Regions from separate parts of the Stenotrophomonas sp. 220_Sma genome, predicted to be linked through region 3. Evidence: predicted binding sites of a transcription regulator. Region 3 holds the regulator's gene; each other region holds the start of a gene.

Region 1 (7,623 bases), 2.3 Mb from region 3:
TCAGCAGGTTGAGGGTGAATGCGGCAGTGACGCCCTGCGCATCGTTGTAGGCCGCTTCGATCAGCGCCGGGTCCTTGTGCAGGTCGATGCCGACCAGGGCCAGGCCGTCGCGGCCCATCGTCTGGCGCATCGCCCGCAGCAGTGCGACCGCGTCTTCGCCTTCAAAGTTGCCCAGCGTGGAACCGGGGAAGAACAGCAGCCGTCGCGCGGGTTCGCGCTCGGGCATGGGAACGGCGACGGGGCGGGTGAAGTCGGCACAGACCGGCAGCATCTCCACCTCCGGCAGCGCCGGTGCCAGATGGTCGATGCTGGACAGCAGCGCGGCCCGCGAGATCTCGATCGGCGTATAGGCCACCGGGTCGTGAAGTGCGGCCAGCAGCAGCGCGGTCTTGCGTCCGCTGCCGCTGCCCAGCTCCACCACATGCAGACGCGGGCCAACGCTGCGGGCGATGTCCGGCAGCACACGCTTCAGCAGGGCCAGCTCGGTGCGCGTGGGGTAGTACTCGGGGGTCTGCGTAATCTGCTCGAACAGTCGCGAGCCACGCGCATCGTAGAAGTACTTAGACGGCAGCTGGCGCGGCGTACGTGAGAGTCCGGCCACCACGTCGGAGAGGATCTGCTGCCGCGCGGGGGTGAGATCGGTCAATGCCTGCAGCGCGTCATGCACGGTGCTCATGTGAGGTCCCTGGCCAGGCGCAGCCCGGAGAACTGCCAGCGCGCCGGCGGCATGAAGAAGTTGCGGTAGCTGGCGCGCACATGGCCGCGGGGTGTCGCGCAGCTGCCGCCACGCAGCACCCACTGCCCGCACATGAACTTGCCGTTGTACTCACCGAGGTTGCCGGCGAAGGGACGGAAGCCCGGATAGGCGCCATACGCGCTGTGGGTCCACTCCCAGACATCGCCGAACAGCTGCCGCATTCCACTGCCCTGCGCTGCCTGCGGGTGCAGCCGGTCGTCATCGGCGAAATGGCCGCGCAGCGGCTGCGACGCAGCGGCGGCTTCCCATTCGTACTCGCTGGGCAGGCGCGCGCCGGACCAGCGGGCGCAGGCATCGGCCTCGTAGTAGCTGAGGTGGCAGACCGGCGCGTGCGGATCCAGTTCGCGCCAACCGCCCAGGGTGTACTCGCGCTGCAGGGCGTCATCCCAGTACAGCGGGTGCTGCCAGCCCTCGGCTTCACGCAATGCCCAGCCTTCACTGAGCCACCAGCGCGGTTCGTGGTAGCCGCCGGCGTCGATGAAGGCGCTGTACTCGGCATTGCTGACGGGACGCTCGGCCAATGCATGCGCGGGGAGCAGCACGCGGTGCGCTGGCGCTTCGTTGTCGTAGGCGAACGCGGTGTGCTGCGGCCAGGCTGCGGCGCCGACGGTGACGATGCGCTCGGGTGATTCGACCCAGCCCTGCGCAGTGGCGACGCTGGCGACGGGCCGCAGATCCTCGCGATACGGTGGCTGCAGCGGGTTGCACCAGAACGCATGCTTGATGTCGGTGAGCAGCAGCTCCTGGTGCTGCTGTTCGTGCTGCAGGCCCAACTGCAGGTGCTGCAGCGCCTGCTCATCGAGATCGCCCGCCGCCAACCGCGATTGCACCTGTGCGTCGACCTGCTGGCGGTAGTCGCGCACCTGCTGCAGCGAGGGCCGCGACAGCAACCCGCGCTGTGGCCGCGCATGCGCCGGGCCGATGCTCTTGTAGTAGCTGTTGAACAGGTAGTCCCAGCCCGGGTCATGCGCTGGCACGGTGGCGAAACCCGCCAGCACGAAGCGTTCGAAGAACCAGGTGGTGTGGGCCAGGTGCCATTTGCTCGGGCTGGCGTCAGCCATGCTCTGCAGCATGGCGTCCTCGGCGCTGAGCGGCGCGGCCAGCTGCAGGCTGCGCGTCCGTACATGGGCGAACTGGCGGGCGAGATCGTGCTGCGGGGCAGCGACGGCGGCGGGTACGCTGTCCATGTGGGCAGCATCGGCGCTGGACGGTGAGTGCGACGTCATGGTTCGGCGTCACTTCGTTCACATGGATGAGCCTGCCGCATTCAAGAAGCCACCACGAACGCCGCTAACGGCAATGCTGCGGCCGCGTCGTCACCGCGCTGGAATTCCTGCTTGCCCCTGCATCCGCTCCGCCAGCCTGCGCATTACCTGTTCGTGCTGCCTGCCGTGCTGGTTGCCGTGGTGGTGTGGACCGCATTGGATACCGCAGACGTGGCCAGCCCGGCGCAGCGCATCCTGCCCTGGCTGCTGGCCTGCCTCGGTGCCGGCCTGGCCCTGCTCTACCACCAGGTGCGCACGTTGTGCCTGCTGATGGTTGTGGCGGTGACGTTCGCGCTGCTGCACCAGGACGTCGCTGGCTACCTGCGCAATGGCCATGTCACCACGCTGACACCGCTGCGCTTCCACGCCATCTCGGCCTGGTTGCCGCTGTTGTCTGCCGGCCTTGCGTTGTGGCCGGAGCGCGGACGGCGGCGCCAGGACCTGCTGCTGCGCGGTATTGCCATCGGCACCGCGGTGATGATCTTCCTGCTGCTAGCCACACAGCAGCCGCGCGGCATGCACGATCTGCTGTCGAACCGTCACTGGGCCTGGATTCCCGCCGACTGGAACGCGCTGGCGCAGCTGCCGGCGCTGCTGTTCCTGCTGGCGACCGCAGCGTTGGGCTGGCAGGCGTGGCGGCATCCTCGGCCACTGCACACGGCGATGCTGCTGGCCCTGCTGTGCCTGTGGTGGATGCTGCCGCGGATCTTCCTGCAGCCGGTGCTGCTGCCGGCGCTGAGCAGCGCCGCCCTGCTGCTGATGCTGGGCGCGATGCTGCAGGAGTCCTTCCACATGGCCTTCCGCGATGAGTTGACCGGCCTGCCGGGGCGACGGGCATTCAACGAGACCCTGCAGCGGGCACGCGGCACCTACAGCATCGCGATGGTGGACGTGGACCACTTCAAGTCATTCAACGACACCCATGGCCACGACACCGGAGACGATGTACTGCGCCTGGTGGCCTCGCGGCTGGCGCGGGTGGGCGATGGCGGCCGCGCGTTCCGATACGGCGGCGAGGAATTCGCGGTGGTGTTCCAGGACCGTCCGGCGACGGCCTGCGTCGATGCAGTCGAAGCCCTGCGGCAGAGCATCGAGGACACCCGCATGCAGCTGCGCGACCGCAGCACCCGCAGCCGCGACGACGAGGCCGGCCGACAGCAGCGCGGACGCGGTGGCAGCGGCCAGGTCGTGCAGGTGACCGTGAGCATCGGCCTGGCCGACAGTCGTGTGGACCGGCGGCCGATGGCGGTGGTCAAGGCCGCCGACCAGGCGCTGTACGCGGCCAAGGACGGGGGCCGCAACCAGGTGCACGCGCAGGCCGGCCAGCGCGTGCTGGCAGTGCACGGCGGCTGAGGCTCAGACCGCGTCGAGGTAGTACCAGCGGCCGTCGATGCGCTGGAAGCGGCTGTGCTCGGTCATCTTGACCGCACTGCCGCCGCCGACGCGATAGCGCGCGGTGAAGCGGACATCGGCGCTGTCAGCACCGGTGATGGCGTGCTCGTGTACGGTCAGGCCCAGCCAATGGGTACGCTGGCCGGGTGCATCATCCAGCGTCAACTCGGCCGGACGCGTGTCCGGATGCCAGCTCTGGCGCAGGTAATCAGCCAGACCGCGCACGTAGGCGCTGTAGCGCGAACGCATCAGGCGCTCGGCATCGGGCGCGGCTTCACCGGCGTGGAAACGGCCGCAGCAGGCGGCATAGTCGGCGGGAAGGCCACAGGGACAGGGATCGGCGGGTTTTCGGCTCATGCCGGCATTGTCGCCGGGTTGCGCGGATTGATCCACGCGCGGCACGGGCCAGCTGAAGCAGGACAGGCGTATGCTGTCGCGCCCCCACCTTGATTGATCGCCGTGCTGGAACTGGTTCCCCCTGAGTTGTGGTGGCTGGTGGTGATCGCCTTCATCGCCGGTCTTGTGGATGCCGCCGTGGGTGGCGGTGGCCTGGTGCAGCTGCCCGGCCTGTTCACGGTGCTGCCGCAGCAGACGCCGGCGATGCTGTTCGGTACCAACAAGTTCAGTTCGATGTTCGGCACCGGTGCGGCTGCCTGGCGCTATGCGCGCAACGTGCGCTTCCCGTGGAAGCCGGTGCTGTTCGCGGCCGGCACCGCCTTCATCTTCTCCTTCGCCGGGGCCACCGCGGTGAGCCTGCTGCCCAAGGACGCGGTGCGCCCACTGGTGCTGGTGCTGCTGATCGCGATGCTGGCCTACACGTTGTGGAAAAAGGACTTCGGTGCGCTGCACCGGCCGCAGGAGATCGGCCGCCGCGAGCTGGTGATCGCGCTGGCGATCGGTGCAGCGATCGGCTTCTACGATGGCTTCTTCGGGCCGGGCACCGGCAGCTTCCTGATCTTCCTGTTCGTGCGCTTCTTCGGCCTGGATTTTCTGCGCGCATCGGCCGCGTCGAAGGTGGTGAACCTGGCGACCAATGTGGCGGCGATCTCGTTCTTCGTGCCGACCGGCAACATCCTGTGGCTGTTCGCGCTGCCGATGGCGGCGGCCAACATCATCGGTTCGGTGGTGGGCACGCGGTTGGCGCTGAAGGGCGGCACGCCGTTCATCCGCAAGCTGTTCGTGGGGCTGGTGGTGGTGCTGATCGCGCGGATGGCGTGGGATACGTTGCGCGGAGCGTGATCCACCGCGTCGCTGGCGCCTGACTCCCATGTGGGCGATCGGATGAGGGGGCATGGCAGGACACGCCGTGAACCCGTCCATGGGGGCTCGTGAGCGCCATCCATGGCGCTCGCGGTCCTGCCATGCCCCCTCACCCAACCGCTACCCGGCCTCTGCGCGAGCGCGGAAGCTGGGAGCAAGGGCAAGAGCAGAGCGACTTCCGGTAGGTGCCAACCTTGGTTGGCACACGGTTTCCGATCGCGAAGAGCAGCCGAGCATGGCTCGGCTCTACAGGTCGCTGGACCGAGGCGGTCAGGCCTCGGCTTCTTCCGGTTCGTTGGCCTGCTGGCGGCTGCGCTCGGGCAGCTTCAGGCGCTTGCCTTCTTCGTCGTACTCGATCAGCAGCACGCCGGAGTCGTGGCGACCGCTGATTTCGACGAAGCAGGCACCGCCGATGAACGGTTCCAGCGTCATCACCGACTTCAGCGGGGTGGCGACCACCATCTGGAAGCCGAAGTTGTCGAAGATGTTCATCGCCAGTGCGGTGAACTCGTTGTCGGCCTTGTCGAAGGCTTCGTCGAGCACGACGGCGGCGTAGCTGGGCAGCTGGCTGTCGGCGCCGCCGAGCTGGTAGCGCAGTGCCGCAGCCAGGCAGGTGGTGGCCAGTTTCTGGCGCTGGCCACCGGACTTGCCGGCACCACTGCGGTAGATCTCGACCTGCTGGCGCGTTTCCGCATCCAGCTCGACGCCGATGAACTCCACGTGCATGCGCACGTCCAGCACCAGCTCGCGCCAACGCTTGTCCTCGCCTTCCTGCGAACCCAGGCGGTTGACCAGCTGGCGCAGCACGGTGAACTGCGATTCGGCCAGCTCGCGCTGCTCGGTCTGCTGCTGCGACAGCACCTCGCGCAGCTGCAGGTGGAACTCGCCGACTTCCGGCAGGCGGCGGTCGCTCAGTTCGATGGTCAGCAGCGTGCCACGGTTGAACGGCACCTGCTCCAGGCTGGCGTTGACTTCGTCCAGGCGCTGGCCGATCGACTTGCGGGCCTCTGCACTGTGGCGCTGCAGGGCCAGCAGGTTGTTCTTGCTCTGGTTCTGCAGCAGATCGAAGAAGCGCTCTTCGTGCTGCGGCAGGCCGTCGCGCTCCAGGCGTTCGAGGCGGGCGAGGAAGTCCTCGGCCGAGGCCACCGAGACGGTGAAGTCGCCCGATTCCTCCGGCCACTGCTGGATGAAGCGACGGAAGCAGCCGATCAGCTGGTTCTCGATGCGGTTGAGGTCCTGCTGCGAGGACGACAGCTGCTCGTTCAGCGCGTTGCTGACCTGGCGCATGTGCGCTTCCAGCGTTTCGAGGCTGAGCGGGCCCTGCTCCTGCAGGCGCTCGGCGAGGCCGGCTTCCTGCTCCTGGGCCAGGCTCGGCAGCACCAGCGCACGGCTCTGCTGGCGGGCGCGGTCGAGGCGATCGCGCTCCTTGACCAGCTGGCCGCGCTCGACGCGGACGTCCTCATAGGTGCGGCGGGACTGCTCGATGTCGGCGCGCACGGCGTCGATCTGCTTGGCCAGCTTGGCGAGGTCGGCATTGCCTTCACGCAGGTCGCGCAGAGTCGCTTCGATATCGCTCAGGCGCTGCTGCGGGGCAGCGATGTCGATCTCGTTCCAGCTGATGCTGACCAGCTCGTGGCAGGCCAGGCGGCGTTCGTTGTCGCGGTCACGCTGGCCGCGCAGGCGCGCGATGTCGGTCTCGCAGCTGGCGATGCGCTTGGCCAGTTCCTGTGCTTCGCGCTCGAAGGCGCCCACCTTGTCGTGGTTGTTGAAGCCCAGGATCCAGCGGCGGCGGTCGCCTACTGCGCTGCGGTCGTCCTTCTCGAAACGGTCGCCCGGATGCTTGACCTGGCCTTCGCGGGTGATGCCGCGGTCGACGTTGCGCAGCTGTTTGGCATCCACGCACTCGTAGTCGAAGCGCTTGCCGAGCTCGCGCCGCAGCCAGCTTTCGAACACATGCTCGCGCAGCTCCAGCTTGTGCAGCAGCGACTTCGCCGACGGCTCGCGCGCGAACGCATCATCGTTGCGGCGCACGCGGTAGTAGGTGAAGCGCATGCCCAGGTGGGTACGGTTCACCCACTCGGCGACGTCGTTGTAGTGCTTGTCATCGACCAGCAGCGACAGCGCGAAGCCGCCCAGCACACGTTCGATGGCGCCCTGCCAGCCCTGCTCTTCCGAGCGGACCTGGATCAGCTCGCCGACGAACGGCAGCGCCGCTTCGGCGATGCCGGTTTCCTCGGCCAGGCGCGCGCGCAGCTTCTGCATCGGCGCCGGAATGTTGGACGGCGTGCGCTGCATCGCTTCGAGTTCGCTGCGCACTTCACCGAAGCGGCGCTCGTCGTCGCGCTTGCCGCCGAGGCGATCGCTGATCGCATCGTCCAGTGCCGCCGAGGCACGCTGGCGGTCCTGCAGTTCGTTCTGCGCGCGCTCGACCAGCTCGGCGAAACCATGGGCATCGTCGGGCAGTTCGGCCTGCAGCTGCTGTGCCGCTTCCTGGGCCTGGTCACGCTTGGCCTTGCGCCGGTCGCGCTCGGCTTCGGCGCGGCCCTGCTCGCGTTCCAGTTCCTCGATGCGCTCACCGCCCTGCTGGCGGCGCTGCAGTTCCAGTTCGGCCAGGCGCTCGGTGTGGTTGTCGAGCGCGGCGCGGCGCTGGGCCTCTTCGCCGAGCAGGCCACGGTCACGCACGTCCATCTCGCGCAGGCGCGCTTCGATCAGCGCCTGGCGGCGGCTTTCGCGGAAGCTGTCGACGCCGAGCTTCAGTGCTTCGTCGTCGCCGCGCTGGCGGTGCATTTCCTTCAGGTCGTTGTAGTAGGCGCGTGCCGGCAGCAGGGTTTCCACCTGGCGGCGCGCGGTGACCACTGCCTGGTGCGCGCCATCCAGCTCGGCGAAGTCGCTGACCAGGCGCTCGGCGGCGTCGAAGGTCTTCGGCGTGTCGAGCATGAAGTCGCGCAG
Region 2 (7,623 bases), 1.4 Mb from region 3:
CATGGCCTCACGCACGCAGGTGCTGCCTCTGGTGCTGAGCCCGGGTGCGACGGCCGAGGTCACGGTCTACCGCTTCATCGATGACCAATTGCGGCTGCGCCTGCGCTACGCGGATGACGGTACTTCCACGGCGATCGATCCTGAGGTGCGCCTGCGCGTGGAAACCCCGACAGATCAGACCGACTTCCGCGCCGAAACGCGTTCGGGCGTGCCGGGTTCCGGCATCACCCGCGCGCTGGAATCGGTTGTGCCTGCTGGATTTGCCGCCTCGTACTTCGGTTATGGCCGGGGGGATGCGCTGCCGCGCGGGCGTTCGTGGCTGCGGGTGACCGTTCTGGAGGTCGAGCCCGCGCTGGCGGGGCGCGTGGCCTCGGTGGAACTGCTGCCACCGATGGACGTACTGAAGCTGACCGACCTGGACTACGCGTGGCTGTGGCCGTTCTTCTTCTGGAAGGTGGCGGCGTTGTTCCTGCTGATTCCGGGCGCTGCGCTGGTGGTATTCACCATCACCTTGCGGCACTGGCAGCGTCGGGCGTCGAAGCCGCCTGTTTCAACAGCGGATACGGATTGATCGACTCTCCCTTCCACCACTGTTTTTCCGGGCCCAGCAGGTGCACCTCAAAGTGCAGGTGCGGGGCCTCAGCGCTGGCGTTACCGGTGCTGCCCACGTAACCGATCACCTCTCCGCGCTTGATCACCTGCTTCTCCGCCAGGCCATCGGCGTAGCGCTGCAGATGCGCGTAGTAGTAGCACCAGCGCCCGCTGGGCTCGAACTGGTAAATCGTCAAGCCGCCGCGCTCGCTGTTGAACAGTTTTTCAACCGTTCCATCGGCCACCGCCAGCACCGGCGTACCGGTATCGGCCATGATGTCGATGGCATCGTGCACGCGACCCTCGCTGCGTGCATCGGTGAACGTATCGCGCAGCCGGGACGCATGGATACCCTGCACCGGCAGCAGCAGACCGGACGGTGCATCCGCAGTCTGCGCGGCCGACGGCGCGGTGTTGGCGGGTGGGGCTGTTGCGGGTGTCGCTACAGATTCCTTCGCCGGCGCCGCTGCCAGTGCCGATTGCGCTTGCGGCAGCGGGGCGGGTACCGGATCACCCGCATCGCGGTGCAGCCACCAGCCTGCACCCAGCCCCAGCAGAACGCCCAGCACGATCAGTTGCGAAAGGCGCATCGGCTCACTCCTGCATCACCACGGGTACCGAGGTATCCACGGCATCGGCCACGCGCAGCGCATCCCAGTTGGTCATGCGCACGCAGCCATGCGATTCGGTCTTGCCCACATGGCCGGGTTCGGGCGTGCCATGCAGGCCGTAATGCGGCTTGGACAGATCGATCCAGACCCGCCCGACCGGATTGTTCGGACCCGGTGGCAGGGTGGCCTTCTTTTCGCCCTTGCGGGCATCCCAGAACAGTTTCGGGTTGTAGTGGAACGGCGGGTCGCGGTAAACGCCCAGGATCTTCCATTCGCCGATCGGTAACGGGTCGTGCTGGCTGCCCGACGACACCGGCACCTGTGCGATCACCTTGCCCTGCGCATCCAGCAGCTGCAGCGTGGAGTCGGATTTGTCGACCACGATCTTCGCCGCCTTCGGCAATGCGGCCAGTGCGATGTTGGGTACCTGGATGCGGCTGCCGGCCTTGGTCAGGTCCACGCCGGGATTGAGCGCCTTCATCAGCTCAGGGGAGGCATGGAAGCGCTCGCCGAGGGCTTCTTCCACACTGCCGTAGCCCAGCGATGTGAGCTTGGCCTGGGCGGCGGGCCCTTTCGGTGTGGCCTGGAACGGACCGGCAACATCCTCAGCAGTCAGCGTGTAGCTGGCCAGCGGCCCAACGGTATCGGCCTGCAGGGCCTTCCAGGTGGTGTCGTCCAGTTCGCCCGTTACGTCCAGCCCATGCGCTGCCTGGAAACCCGACACCGCGCGTCGCTGGTTGCTGCCCATTTCGCCATCGATCTGGCCAGGGGAGAAATTCGCGCGATCCAGCAGCACCTGGGCGTGCAGGGCGGAGTGGGGTGCGGTATCCGGTCCGGCCGTTTCGGCAATGGGTGCGGGCAAGTGGGGCGGCGGCGCCTGCGCGAAGGCTGGCGACGCCAGCAGCGAGAGAGCGAGCAGGGTGGATCGGGACACGGGCAAGGGCATTGGGATCTCCAGCAGGTCACGCCTCCACCTTGCCCGCAGCAGCCGCCGAGCCACCGTGAAAGGGATCTGATGCCCGCATGAGCAGCCATGGGTATTGCAGCCGTGTCCAGCGCGCAGGTGCTGCTGCGCAGGGGGCTCACCAAGGTGAACGGTGGCCGACGCCGTCGACGGACGGCGATCAAGATTGCCTGCCGGGCCGCCGATAAGGGCGCATCCCCCCGTTTTGGATACCCCCATGAACTACTTGAGGAACGTCAGGGTTGCCTGGCGTCTTGGGCTGGGCTTTGGCCTGTTGCTGCTGCTGGTCGCCGCCGTGGTGGCCACCGGCGCCACCGCCAGTGTCGTGCAGAAGCGCGCGATGCAGCAGGTGGTCGACGTCAGCGTGGCCAAGGTGCGCCTGCTGTCGCAGATGCTCGATGCCAACAACCAGATGATGGTGGTGCGCCGCGAGATGCTGATCCGCCAGGGCGAAGACCGCGGCCACGACGAGCAGCGCATCGCCGATCTGGTGAAGCGCTACGAGGCCAGCTGGACCGCCTACCAGGCGCTGCCCAGCGACGCCGATGGCAAGGCCATTGCCGAAACCATCGCGGCCAAGCGTGCCATTGCGCGCCCGCTCAACAAGCAGACCAGCGAACTGATGGAGCAGGGCGACTACCCGGGCGCCGTAGCGCTGACCCTGGGCCCGGTGCAGGAAGCGGCAAACGGCTGGAACAAGGCGCTGTCCGATGGCGTGGACTTCGAAGAGAAGGAAAGCCGTGAGGCAGCCGCCGAGGCGATCCGCCTGGGCGAGCGCAGCCTGCTGCAGCTGCTGGTGCTGGGCGGCGTCGCGCTGCTGGTGGGCATCGGTGCCTCGGTGATGATCGGCCGCAGCTTGACCGGTCCGCTGGCCCGCGCGGTGAACCTGGCCGAGCGCCTGTCCAAGGGACAATTGGACCAGGAGTTCCGCCTTGGCGGCCGTGACGAACTGACCCAGCTGGGCGAGGCGATGGCCAGCGTGCGGCAGAGCGTGCAGGCGGCGATCGGCGCACAGCTGCAGATGGCTGAGCAGCATGAGGCGGGCGCGATCCGCTATCGCATGGACGCCACGGCGTTCCCCGGTGACTTCGGCCGCATGGTGCAGGCCACCAACAGCCTGGTCGAATCGCACGTGCAGGTGGAGCTGCTGATGGCCGAAGTGATGCAGCGCTACGCCATCGGCGACCTCAGCCGCGACCTGCCCGACTACCCGGGCGAGAAGGGCACGCTGACCCGTACGTTGGCCGCGGTGAAGCAGAGCCTGATGGCGATCAACGCGCAGATCGATGAACTGGCCCGCGCCGCACGCGCTGGTGATTTCAGCATGCGTGGTGATGCCGCTGCGTTCCAGTACCAGTTCAAGGCGATGGTCGAACATCTCAACGGCATGATGGCCAGTTCGCAGGCCAGCATCGCCGATGTCTCCGACGTGCTGCGCGCGATCTCGCACGGCGACCTGACCGCACGCATGGACGGCGAGTACGACGGCGTGTTCGCACGCATGCGCGACGATGCCAACACCACCACCGCACAGCTGACCGGCATCGTGCGTGGCATCCAGGTGGCTGCCGACAGCATCAACAACGCGGCGCAGGAACTGGCCGCCGGCAACAATGATCTGTCGCGCCGCACCGAGCAGCAGGCAGCCAATCTGGAAGAAGCGGCCGCATCGATGGAGGAACTGACCTCCACCGTGCGCCAGAACGCCGAGCTGGCGCGTCAGGCCGACAGTGAAGCGCATGCGGCCGGTGCCGCCGTGCGCGAGACCGAGCAGGCGATGGCACAGATGGCCTCGGTCATGGGTGAGATCGACCAGTCCTCGGCACGCATCTCGGAAATCTCCACGGTGATCGACGGCATTGCGTTCCAGACCAACATCCTGGCGCTGAATGCTGCGGTGGAAGCGGCGCGTGCAGGTGAGCAGGGGCGTGGTTTTGCCGTGGTTGCCAGCGAAGTGCGCACGCTCGCGCAGCGTGCCGGTGTCGCCGCCAAGGAGATCAAGGAACTGATCGAAGATGCCGCTGCCAAGGTGAAGAGCGGCCTGGCAGTGACCGTTGAATCGGAAGCCGCGATCGCCCGCGTAGCCCAGGCAAGTTCGCGCACCACCCAGCTGATGAGCGATATCGCAGCGGCCAGCAAGGAACAGGCCGCCGGTATCGAGCAGGTCAACCAGGTGGTGGTGCAGATGGACCAGGTGACCCAGCAGAACGCTGCGCTGGTGGAAGAAGCCACCGCCGCCAGCCGCGCACTGGAAGAACAGGCGCATGCACTGACCACGTCGGTGTCGGTGTTCAAGGTGGAAGGCGAAGCGCAAGACAGGTATATGCGGCCTAAGTCCGCCGCGTGATGAATGGTTCGCGCGCTGGAGTACCTCCAGCGCGCATTGGAGTTGTTCATGCCAATGCTAGGTGCCGAAGAACAGCCGGATCGCATTGATGATGGTCGATGAGTGTGAGCCGATGGCCGTGGTTTTCTCCAGGCGTTCTAGCTTGCTCACGGCTTGATGCTCTGGTGCTGAGTTCACATGAATACTGCCGACGTACATCACCGACGCCGAGGCCGGATTGTCTATTGATGCAAGTGTTGTATCGGCGACTTCAGTCTTGGATTCGGGGAAGAAGGGTTCACCGCTGCGACGCAGGAACTGCCGGTCGGGCAGAAGCTCGTCAATCGGCGCATCTGGCGTCAGTGCGAGTAGTCGACGCATTCTGGCAAGTTCGGAATCGATCCGAATGGCAATCGACGCGAACAGGGTGTGCGGAATGTTCTTTTGCCTTACCTCGACTCGCCACGTGTAGATATCCACGGGATTGTCGAATGGATAGAGCTGCTCCAGCCCCAGCGCGCACAATCGTTTCAAGGGCGTTGGGCCCAATGCAATCGAGCACGCATGAACCTCAATTGCGAGCTCGTAGAGCCGGGGAGCCGCGAAATCGTCGTCTTGGTCCTGCTGTCTGCCAGACGGGTAGTGCTTCATCAGTAGATGGAAGTATTCGTTGTGTGCATTCTGGAAAGCGTTGAGCAGCGTTTCTGGATTCATGTAGACCAAGAGTGCGGATGGGGAGGTCCGATCCCGTGCAGTTTCAGGATTTCTGAAGGCTCCAGGAGCGGCGCCTTTGATGATTTGACCTTCCGGCAGGTGGCGCAAGCCTATCGGAGAGTTCGGGCACAAGGGCAAGGGCTGTCATCGTGGGTGTCAGCTGCGGGCGGAAGACTTCCTGGTGGCGAGCTTCTTCGCCACCTTGCGCCCAGTACCACTGCGCTTGCCCCCACCGTCCTGCTTGTTCACGGTCGCCCACGCTATGCGCTCGGCCGTCCCCTCGCTGGCACCGCGCTCGCGCTCGCTCTCTTCGATGTGCTCGGCCTGGCGCTTCTGCTTTTCGGTATAGGCGGACTTGTCACCGCGGGGCATGGCCGGTTCTCCGGTGGGGGCTGGCCCCACGGTGGGCCTGGCGGCGTTAAGCGCAAGTCCCGCAAGGGTGATCGCACCGGCAAGGGGCCTCGGCTATGCTTGTGGCATGCGAGTCGAGCCCGCCGACATCGAAGCCCTGTTCGACGCCATCCCGGATGTGCTGTTCTTCATCAAGGACCTTCAGGGGCGTTACACCCACGTCAACCAGACCATGCTGCGGCGGCTGGGTCTGCGCGCGCGCAAGGACGTGATCGGGCGTACCGCGGCCGAGATCTACCCGACCGGCCTCAGTGCGGACTACGTCGACCAGGACGCCCGCGTGCTGTCCGGTGAGGTGATCGAGAACCTGATGGAGCTGCACCTGTTCGCCAACCGCGAACCGGGCTGGTGCCTGACCTGCAAGCGCCCGCTGGTGGTCGATGGGGCCATCGAGGGCCTGATCGGCATATCCCGCGACCTCGGCCAGAAGGACAGCCTGGGCACCCAATACGAGCAGCTGCGGCTGGCCCTGGCCCACCTCAATGCGCACTACGCCGAGAACGTGCGCATGCAGACCCTGCTGGACATCACCGGCTTCTCGCTGTCGAAGCTGGAGCGCAGCTTCCGCAAGGTGTTCCAGATGACCCCGCAGCAGGTGCTGACCCGGCTGCGGATCCAGATGGCCATGCACCTGCTGCACGGTGACGACAGCATCGCCTGCATCGGCCAGGCCTGCGGTTTCAGCGACCAGAGCGCCTTTACCCGCAAGTTCAAGGCTGAAACCGGTTTCTCGCCGCGCGCCTACCGGGCCCGTATTGGTGGCAACGTCGGCGAGCCGGCGCTGGCCTGAGCCGCCTGCTGCGCTGTGCCTATCCCCGTGGGCACGGGACAGGGTAAGGTGTCGCCCCTGTAGCCCGCCGCCAGCCCCGCCGATGCCCAACTCGATTCCGACCGCTTCGCCGTCCCGCCTCGGACATTCGCTCAAGCCCCGCCAGCTGATCATGATGGGTCTGGGCAGCGCCATCGGCGCCGGCCTGTTCCTCGGCTCGGGCGTGGGTGTACAGGCGGCCGGCCCGGCGGTGCTGGTGTCGTATCTGGTCGCTGGTGCGCTGGTGATCATCGTGATGAACGCACTGGGCGAGATGGCGGCGGCCAAGCCGACCAGTGGCGCGTTCTCGGTCTATGCCGCTGATGCCATGGGAGCCACCGCCGGCGCCACCGTGGGCTGGCTGTGGTGGGTGCAGCTGGTGATCGTGATCGCCGCCGAGGCGGTAGGCGCGGCCGGGCTTCTTGCCACGGTCTGGCCGGCGATACCGGTACCGATGGCGGCGCTGGCCTTCATGCTGTTCTTCACCGCGATCAATCTGCTCGGGGTGAAGAACTTCGGCGAGTTCGAATTCTGGTTCGCCATCCTCAAGGTGGCGGCGATCCTGGCCTTCATCGCCATCGGTGTGGCGCTGCTGATGGGCTGGCTGCCGCAGGTGACCTCGCCGGGCCTGAGCAACTTCACCGAACACGGCGGCTTCGCACCGAAGGGCCTGGCCGGAATCGGTGCGGCGCTGCTGGTTGTCGTTTTTGCCTTTGGCGGGACCGAGATCGTAGCCGTGGCGGCGGCCGAAACCGAAGATCCCGAGCGCAGCATTGCCCGTGCCATCCGCACCGTGGCCTGGCGCATCCTGGTGTTCTACATCGGCTCGCTGAGCGTGATCATCGCCGTGGTGCCGTGGACCAGCGAGGCGCTGAAGTCGCCGTTCGCTGCGGTGCTGGATATCGCCCGTATCCCGGGTGCGGGCACCGCCATCACCCTGATCGCGGTGATTGCGCTGCTGTCGGCGCTCAATGCCAACCTCTACGGTGCCTCGCGCATGATGTATTCGCTGGCGCAGCGTCGTGAAGCGCCAGCGGTGCTGGGCTGGACCGATCCGCGCCAGGTGCCGGTCATCGCCGTGCTGGCCAGCGTGCTGTTCGGTTTCGCCGCCACGGTGATGGAACTGCTGTTCCCGGACCGGGTGCTGCCGGTGCTGCTGAACATCGTCGGTTCCACCTGCCTGCTGGTGTGGACGCTG
Region 3 (7,623 bases):
GACTTGAGACACCGGTAGATCGCGTACAGACGGTAGTCACAGTTTTCGGGGCGCCGGGCATGGCCCGGCGGGGGTCATCGCAGCCCGTCCACGTCCAGGATCAGCGCCATGCGACCATCGCCGATCAAGGTTGCACCGGCATAACCGCGCAGGCCGCGCAGCGCTTTCGGCAGCGGCTTGATGACCACTTCCTCACGCCCGCGTACCTGGTCCACGACCAGCCCGAAGCGCGCTTCGCCAGCCTGCAGCACCACGATGGTCAGCAGCGGCGAGGCGGCCGGCGTCACATCCAGCCACTGGCGCAGATCGACCAGCGGCAGCGTGTGCGAGCGGCGGTCGAGCACGGCACGGCCATCGAACCAGCCCAGCGAGGTGCGCGGCGCGTGCAGCACTTCCATCACGCGGGCCAGCGGCAGCGCATAGACGTCCTCGCCGGCCTGCACCAGCAGGGTCGGCAGGATCGCCAGGGTCAGCGGCACGCGGATCAGGAAGCGGCTGCCACGGCCCAGTTCCGACTGGATCTGGATCTGGCCGCTCAGTTCGCGGATGCGTGACTGCACCACGTCCATGCCGACGCCACGACCGGAGATGTCGGTGACCTGCTGCTTGGTCGAGAAGCCGGGCAGGAACACCAGGTGCAGGCACTCCTCGCTGCTCAGGCGCGCGGCGGCTTCCGGATCGATCAGGCCCTTCTCGCGCGCCTTGGCGCGCAGCTTTTCCGGGTCGATGCCGGCGCCATCGTCCTGTACCTCGATGCTGACGTAGTCGCCTTCCTGCTGTGCCGACAGGCGCACATGGCCCATCCGTGGCTTGCCCTGTGCCTCGCGCAGGTCGGGCATTTCCACGCCATGGTCGATGGCGTTGCGGACCAGGTGCACCAGCGGGTCGGCCAGCGCTTCGACCAGGTTGCGGTCGAGCTCGGTCTCGGCGCCGATCAGTTCCAGGTCCACTTCCTTCTTCAGCGAGCGGGCGACGTCGCGGGCAACCTTGGGGAAGCGCGAGAACACCTTGCCCACCGGCTGCATGCGGGTGCGCATCACTGCCGACTGCAGGCGGGCGGTGGCGATATCCAGAGTGGACACGGCCCGGTCCAGCTCTTCATCGCGCAGGCGTGCACGCAGGGTCTTGAGCCGATTGCGTGACAGCACCAGTTCGCCGATCAGGTTGACGATCGCGTCCAGGCGCTTGGTGTCCACGCGCACGGTATGTTCGGCCTCGGCCAGCGGCTTGGCGGCCGGCTTCGCCGCCGGTGCCGGTGCGGCGACCGGGCGCGGCGCTGCGATCGGTGCCGGTGCCACCACGGCCGCAGGCTTGGTGCCCGGTGCCGCGCCACCGTGCAACTGGTCGAGCAGGGCTTCGAACTCGTCTTCGCTGATCAGTCCGTCGTCGGCCTTCTTCGCTGGCGCGACCGCGGTCGGCGCGTTGCCACCATGCAGCTGGTCGAGCAGAGCCTCGAATTCGTCGTCGGTGATCAGGTCGCTGTCACCCGCGGTGGGTGCTGCGGCGGCGGCGGGTGCAGCCACGGCACCGCCGTGCACGTCGAACTGTGCGATCAGGTCCGGCGGCGCATAGCCCGGCTCGGTGCCGGAGGAAACCGCGTCCAGCATCGACTGCAGGTAGTCCAGCGATTGCTGGGCCGCGTCGAAGTGGTGGGCCTGCAGCACGGCCTGGCCGGCACGTGCGGCGCCCAGCGCCTCTTCAGCGGCATGGCACAGCTCGACCATGGCGGTGACGCCGAGGAAGCCGGCGCCGCCCTTGAGCGTGTGGTAGCCGCGGAACACCGCGTTGAGCTGGTCGCTGTCCTGCGGTGCCTGCTCCAGCGACACCAGCTGTTCGCCGAGGCGATCCAGGATTTCCTGTGCCTCGATGATGAAATCGGCAGTGATGTCGTCGGATACCGCGCTCATGCTTACAGCCCCAGATCCGACAACAGGTCGTCGGCGTCGTTCTGCGAGACCGCGTGGCGGTCCAGTCCCTTCAGTGCCGGCCCGGCCAGTTCCGGGTCGGTGCGATGCTGTTCCGGTGGCAGGCCGAGCGCGCCGAAGCCTTCGTGCACGCGGCGGACGATGCCGACCACGCGACGGATGATCTGCCCGGTCAGGTCCTGGTAGCTCTGGGTCAGGGCGATCTCGGTCAGGTTGTGGCGGATGCGCTCGAGCTGCGCGTCCTGGCCCGGCTGCAGGCCTTCGGCGCGCAGCTGTTCGGTCAGGCTGCGGCATTCCTCGGCCAGGTCCAGGGTGCGGTGCGTGGCCTGTTCGGTCATCGCCACCACGTGGTCCAGTCGCGCGCAGGCGTCGTCCAGTTCGCCGGCTTCGCTCGGCACGGTCGGCAGTTCGCCCAGCGCCTGTCCCAGCTCGCGGGCCAGCCGCGAGAGGCCGCTCATCATCGGCTGCGTGCGCAGCGCGACCAGCCCGTCGATGCGCTGCCGCCAGGCGGCCTCGTCACCGGATTCGAGCGCGTCCAGGGCCTCCTGCAGGCGCAGGGCGAGGGCGTTCTTGTCGACCGTGGTATCCATCAGGCGCTGGCCGCCAGGCGTTCGAAGATCTTGCCGAGCTTCTCTTCCAGCGTCTGCGCGGTGAACGGCTTGATGATGTAGCCGTTCACGCCGCTCTGGGCGGCTTCGATGATCTGCTCGCGCTTGGCTTCTGCCGTGACCATCAGCACCGGCAGGGTCTTCAGCTTGGCATCGGCACGGATGGCCTTGAGCAGCTCGATGCCGGTCATCACCGGCATGTTCCAGTCGGTGACCACGAAATCGAACGGCTGGCTCTGCAGCAGCGACAGCGCGGCATGCCCGTCCTCGGCTTCGGCGGTATTGGTGAAGCCCAGATCGCCCAGCAGGTTCTTGACGATTCGACGCATGGTCGAGAAGTCGTCGACGATCAGGATGCGCATGTTCTTGTTCAAAGCAGAATTCCTTTGTTGTTCATTCCGGACGGCCGGGGGCAGCCGCCTCGGGGATGTTCATTCTTCGAGGCCTGCGTCGGCAGCCTCGAACAGCTTCAGCCGGCCACGCAGGCGCAGTACCGCCTGGCCGTGGATCTGGCAGACCCGCGACTCGCTCACGCCGAGCACCGCGCCGATCTCCTTCAGGTTCAGTTCCTGCTCGTAGTACAGCGAGAGCACCAGTTGTTCGCGCTCGGGCAGGTGGCCGATGGCCTTGCCCAGCTCGCGACCGAACTCGCCGCGCTCCAGTACCTGCTGCGGGGTCGGCCCGCCCTGGGCGACGGTGTCCAGCTCGCCCTGGTCCTCGATGCGCGATTCCAGGCTCAGCACCTGGCCACGTGCAGCGTCTTCCATCAGCCGCAGGTACTCAGGCAGCGGCATCTCCATCGCGGCGGCCACTTCAGTGGCGCTGGCGGCACGGCCACTGCTCTGTTCCAGGCGGCGGATGGTGGCGGCGGCATCACGTGCACGGCGGTGCACCGAGCGCGGGACCCAGTCACCACGGCGGATCTCGTCGATCATCGAACCACGGATGCGGATCGAGGCGTAGGTCTCGAAAGAAGCACCCTGGTCGGCGTCATAGCTGCGCGAGGCTTCGATCAGTCCCATCATGCCGGCCTGGATCAGGTCGTCGACCTCGACGCTGGCTGGCAGGCGCGCGGCCAGGTGGTGGGCGATGCGCCGCACCAGGTCCGAATGCTGGGCGATGACTTCGTTCGCCGCCGAGCGCTGCACTTCCCTGTACTGGGCTGCGCCTTTCATGCCGTCACCCCACGCTGCTTGAGGATGCGTTCGAGGAAGAACTCGACGCCGCCACGCGGTTCGGTCGGCGCCTGCCAGCGCGCGGTACGGCGCGCGATCTCGGTGATCGCCAGCGCCGCCGGGCTGGACGGATAGGCCTTCACCACCGGCTGCTGGCGCTGCACCGACAGGCGCAGCCAATCGTCCTGCGGCACGCAGCCCAGGTAGTTCAGCGAGACATCGGCAAGGAACTTCTCGCAGACGCGGGTCAGCTTCTCGTACAGCACGCGGCCCTCGTTGGGGTCGCGCACCATGTTGGCCACCACCTGGATGCGGTCCACGCCACGCTCGCGCGACAGCACCTTGATCAGTGCGTAGGCGTCGGTGATCGAGGCCGGCTCGTCACAGACCACCACCACGGTGTCCTGTGCGGCCTGGCAGAAGGTCAGCACGCCATCGGTGATGCCCGCGGCAGTGTCCACCACCATGATGTCCAGCTCGCGCTCCAGCTCGGAGAACACGTTGACCAGGCCAACGTGCTCAGCCGGGGCCAGCTCGGCCATGTGGCGGCGGCCGGACGCGGCCGGGACCACCAGCACGCCGTTCGGGCCTTCGACGATGACGTCATCCAGCGTGCAGCGGCCGGCGACCAGGTCGGCCAGCGTAAAGGTGGGGTTCAGGCCCAGGATCACGTCGATGTTGGCCAGGCCGAGGTCGGCGTCCAGCAGCAGCGTGCGCTTGCCCATGCCGGCCAGCGCCACGGCCAGGTTGGCCGACACATTCGTCTTGCCCACGCCGCCCTTGCCGCCAGTGACCGCAATGGTGCGCACAGGGCCGAGCGGCTCGCTGCGGGTGGCCGACAGCGGGAAGGTCTTGGTCAGCTTGGCGTACTCACGCGACGGCATGGTTCAACTCCGGGTTGCAGGGCATATCGGCCGCGCGGCGCAAATCTTCAAGGCGAAGTACAAGATTGGCTGCACTGGCCCGGTGCAGGTCCTCCGGGACGTCCTGGCCATCGGTCACCCAGGTGATCGGCAGGGCATGATCCACGGCCACCGACAGGGCATTGCCGAAGCGGCCGGTCTCGTCCAGCTTGCTCAGTACCAGGCCCTGCAGGTTGGCGGCGCCGAAGCGGCGGACCACCTCGTCCATGTCGCCGAAGCTGGTGTTGGCCGGCAGCACCAGCAGGGTGCGGACCTGGCGCGCGGCACGCAGCCACTGCAGCTGGGCGGCCAGTGCGCGGTCGCGCGGGCCCAGGCCGGCGGTGTCGATCAGCACCAGCTTGTAGTCCTTCAGGCGTTCCAGCAGCTGGTCCAGGTCGGTGCCGCTGTTGGCCTCATGCACCGCGATGCCGAGCTGGCGGCCGTAGCCGTACAGCTGCTCGCGGGCACCGATGCGGGTGGTGTCGGTGGTGACCAGGGCCACGTCACGCGGCGCGTGCTTCTCGGCGAAGCGCGAGGCCAGCTTGGCGATGGTGGTGGTCTTGCCGGCGCCGGTCGGTCCGACCAGTGCGATCACGCCACCTTCTTCCAGCGGGTCGACCGGGGCGATCGGCAGCTTGCGCGAAATCAGCCCCAGCATCAGGCCGCGGCCTCGATGGGCCTCGGTCTCCAGCGGGATCTGCATGGCCACGTCGCGGGCCAGGCCGGCATCGAAGCCATACTCGTCCATCAGGTCCAGCGCGGTGGCGCGCACCGGGCAGCCGCGCAGGCGCTCGTCGGTGAAGCGGTTCATCTCGCGCTCGATCACATGGCGCATGCCGGCCACTTCCTGGCGCAGCTGGCGGATCTCGGCGTCGTCCTGGGCCACCAGGGTCAGTGCCGGGGCTGGGGCCAGCACGGGGGCAGCGCCGGTTTCGTCGCTGGCTTCGACCGGTGCCGGTTCGCTGGCGACGATCCCGGGTTGCGCTTCGGTCACGGCAGCGGTCGGCAGCGGCGGCGGCTGCACGGCCGACGCCGCGCTTTCGTGATGCGTCTCGTGTGGCGGGTCGATCTGGAAGCGGGCGCGGTTGGCCGGTGCGGCGGTGCTGGGCGCCGGTGCGACGATGGCTTCGGCGAACGGAGCGAAGATCTGATCCGGCAGCGCCGGTTCGTTGACGGCGGCGCGTGCCAGGGTGGCGGCGAAGCCGGTGCTGCCGCGGGTCGGCACGATCTCGTCGGCGCTGTCCAGGGTGCGGCCGGTGGCGCCGACCGCAGCGCGGGCGAGGGCAGCCACGGCCGAGGTGGTTGCGGCGACCGGTTCCGGTGCCGGGGTATTGCTGCGGCGGCGGGTGACCGCGGCGATCACCGCGTCGGCGGCGGTGCGCGGCTTCGGCGCCGGCGGCGGAGCGATGTCACGACGCGAGGCTTCCAGTGCACGCTGCACGGCGCTCTCGTCGTAGTTGGCGGCGGCGACGATCTCGATGCCTTCCTCGATCCGGCGGTTGGACAGGATCACGGCGTCAGGACCATGTTCCTTGCGCACCAGGTTCATGGCCGAGCGCATGTCGGCGGCGACGAATCGTTTGATTTTCATGCTGTGGTCACGGGACGAAGACGGCGGGGTGGCGGTCGGAGAACTCGGGTGGTCGGTGGTCTGCACGGTGCGGGTTCCCCTTGGTATCTGTCTGTTGCGTTGGTTCGAAAGTGGTGTCTGTTTTCTGGCGCATCGGAGGGCGGCGTCAGCTGATCGTTCCGACCAGCTTCAGGCGCTTGTCCTCCGGCACCTCGCTGTAGGCCAGGACCGACAGCGACGGAACGCTGTGGCGGACCAGGCGGGCCAGCGCGGCACGCACCGGGCCAGGTACCAGCACGACCGCGGGCTCGTTGCGGGCTTCCTGCTTGCTGACACATTCGGCCAGGCTCTGGTGCAGTCGCTCAGCGAGTCCGGGTTCCAGCGCGGCGCCGTTGCCCTGCGTGGACTCCTGCAAGACACGTTCCAATTGTGGGTTGAGCGTGAACACCGGCAGCTCCGCCGACATTCCGGCGATCTCCTGCACGATGAAACGACCCAGTGCGGTGCGCACCGCGGCGGTCAGCATCGCCGGGTCCTGGCTGCTCGGTGCGTGTTCGACCAGTGCTTCGGCGATCTTGCGCAGCTGGCGGATCGGAATGCGCTCGATCAGCAGGTTCTGCAACACGCGCACCACCGCCGACAGCGGCAGCGCCTTCGGCGTCAGATCTTCGACGAGCTTGGGTGCGCTCTTGGCCAGGTTGGCCAGCAGGTGCTGCACTTCCTCGTGGCCGAGCAGCTCGGGCGCGTGTTCGCGGATCAGGTGCGACAGATGGGTGGCCACCACGGTGGCTGGATCGACCACGGTATAGCCCAGCGTTTCAGCCTGGGCACGCTGGTGCGGTTGGATCCAGGTCGCGTCCAGGCCGAACGCGGGGTCCTTGCCGGCGATGCCTTCCAGTGCGCCAAGGGCGCTGCCCGGGTCCAGCGCCAGTTCGCGGTCGGGGTGGATCTCGGCGGTGGCCACCGGTACGCCGTGCACCAGCACGCGGTAGCCGTTGGCCGGCAGTTCCAGGTTGTCGCGGATGTGCACCGAGGGGATCAGGAAACCGACGTCCTGGGTCAACTTGCGCCGCACGCCCTTGATGCGTGCCATCAGTTCGCCGCCCTGGCTGCTGTCCACCAGCGGAATCAGCCGGTAGCCGACCTCCAGGCCCAGCGGATCGACCGGGCGCAGTTCGTCCCAGCTCAGTTCGGCAGTCGGAGCCGGCGCGGCCGGGCGGCCGAGTGCGTTGAGCGCGGCAGCGTCATTGCCTGCGGCTGCCGGATCGGTGGCCGCGGCCTTGCCCTTGCGGTAGACCTTCCAGGCGATGAAGCCGAGGATCGCGGACAGCGTCAGGAAAGCGACGTTGGGCATGCCCGGCACCAGGCCGACCACGCCGATGATGCCGGCGGTGATCGCCAGCGCGCGGTACTGGCCGAACACCTGGCCGGTCATGGCCTGGG

What was found. The regulator FliA, encoded in region 3, starts transcription of late flagellar genes. The targets are predictions, from matches to a motif close to TAAAGTTTNNCNNNCNNNGGCCGATAA.
Region 1: ACZLIB_RS22785 (GGDEF domain-containing protein) is a predicted target of FliA. The motif match lies at 2,025-2,051, and genes of this name have one in related genera.
Region 2: ACZLIB_RS17135 (methyl-accepting chemotaxis protein) is a predicted target of FliA. The motif match lies at 2,328-2,354, and genes of this name have one in related genera.

Annotation. Positions count from the first base shown of each region.
Region 1 is NZ_CM151348.1:4,905,985-4,913,607, forward strand. It holds gene egtD (L-histidine N(alpha)-methyltransferase) at 1-676, opposite strand, end outside; gene egtB (ergothioneine biosynthesis protein EgtB) at 673-1,944, opposite strand; gene ACZLIB_RS22785 (GGDEF domain-containing protein) at 2,095-3,375, shown strand; gene ACZLIB_RS22790 (YchJ family protein) at 3,379-3,771, opposite strand; gene ACZLIB_RS22795 (sulfite exporter TauE/SafE family protein) at 3,874-4,653, shown strand; gene ACZLIB_RS22800 (ATP-binding protein) at 4,945-7,623, opposite strand, start outside.
Region 2 is NZ_CM151348.1:3,640,887-3,648,509, reverse strand. It holds gene ACZLIB_RS17150 (hypothetical protein) at 1-571, shown strand, start outside; gene ACZLIB_RS17145 (M23 family metallopeptidase) at 507-1,181, opposite strand; gene ACZLIB_RS17140 (L,D-transpeptidase family protein) at 1,186-2,148, opposite strand; gene ACZLIB_RS17135 (methyl-accepting chemotaxis protein) at 2,384-4,513, shown strand; gene ACZLIB_RS17130 (hypothetical protein) at 4,571-5,314, opposite strand; partial or broken gene ACZLIB_RS17125 (hypothetical protein) at 5,366-5,578, opposite strand; gene ACZLIB_RS17120 (AraC family transcriptional regulator) at 5,685-6,407, shown strand; gene ACZLIB_RS17115 (amino acid permease) at 6,490-7,623, shown strand, end outside.
Region 3 is NZ_CM151348.1:2,197,401-2,205,023, forward strand. It holds gene ACZLIB_RS10325 (chemotaxis protein CheA) at 75-1,907, opposite strand; gene ACZLIB_RS10330 (protein phosphatase CheZ) at 1,910-2,515, opposite strand; gene cheY (chemotaxis response regulator CheY) at 2,515-2,907, opposite strand; gene ACZLIB_RS10340 (RNA polymerase sigma factor FliA) at 2,965-3,708, opposite strand; gene ACZLIB_RS10345 (MinD/ParA family ATP-binding protein) at 3,705-4,592, opposite strand; gene flhF (flagellar biosynthesis GTPase FlhF) at 4,579-6,201, opposite strand; gene flhA (flagellar biosynthesis protein FlhA) at 6,347-7,623, opposite strand, start outside.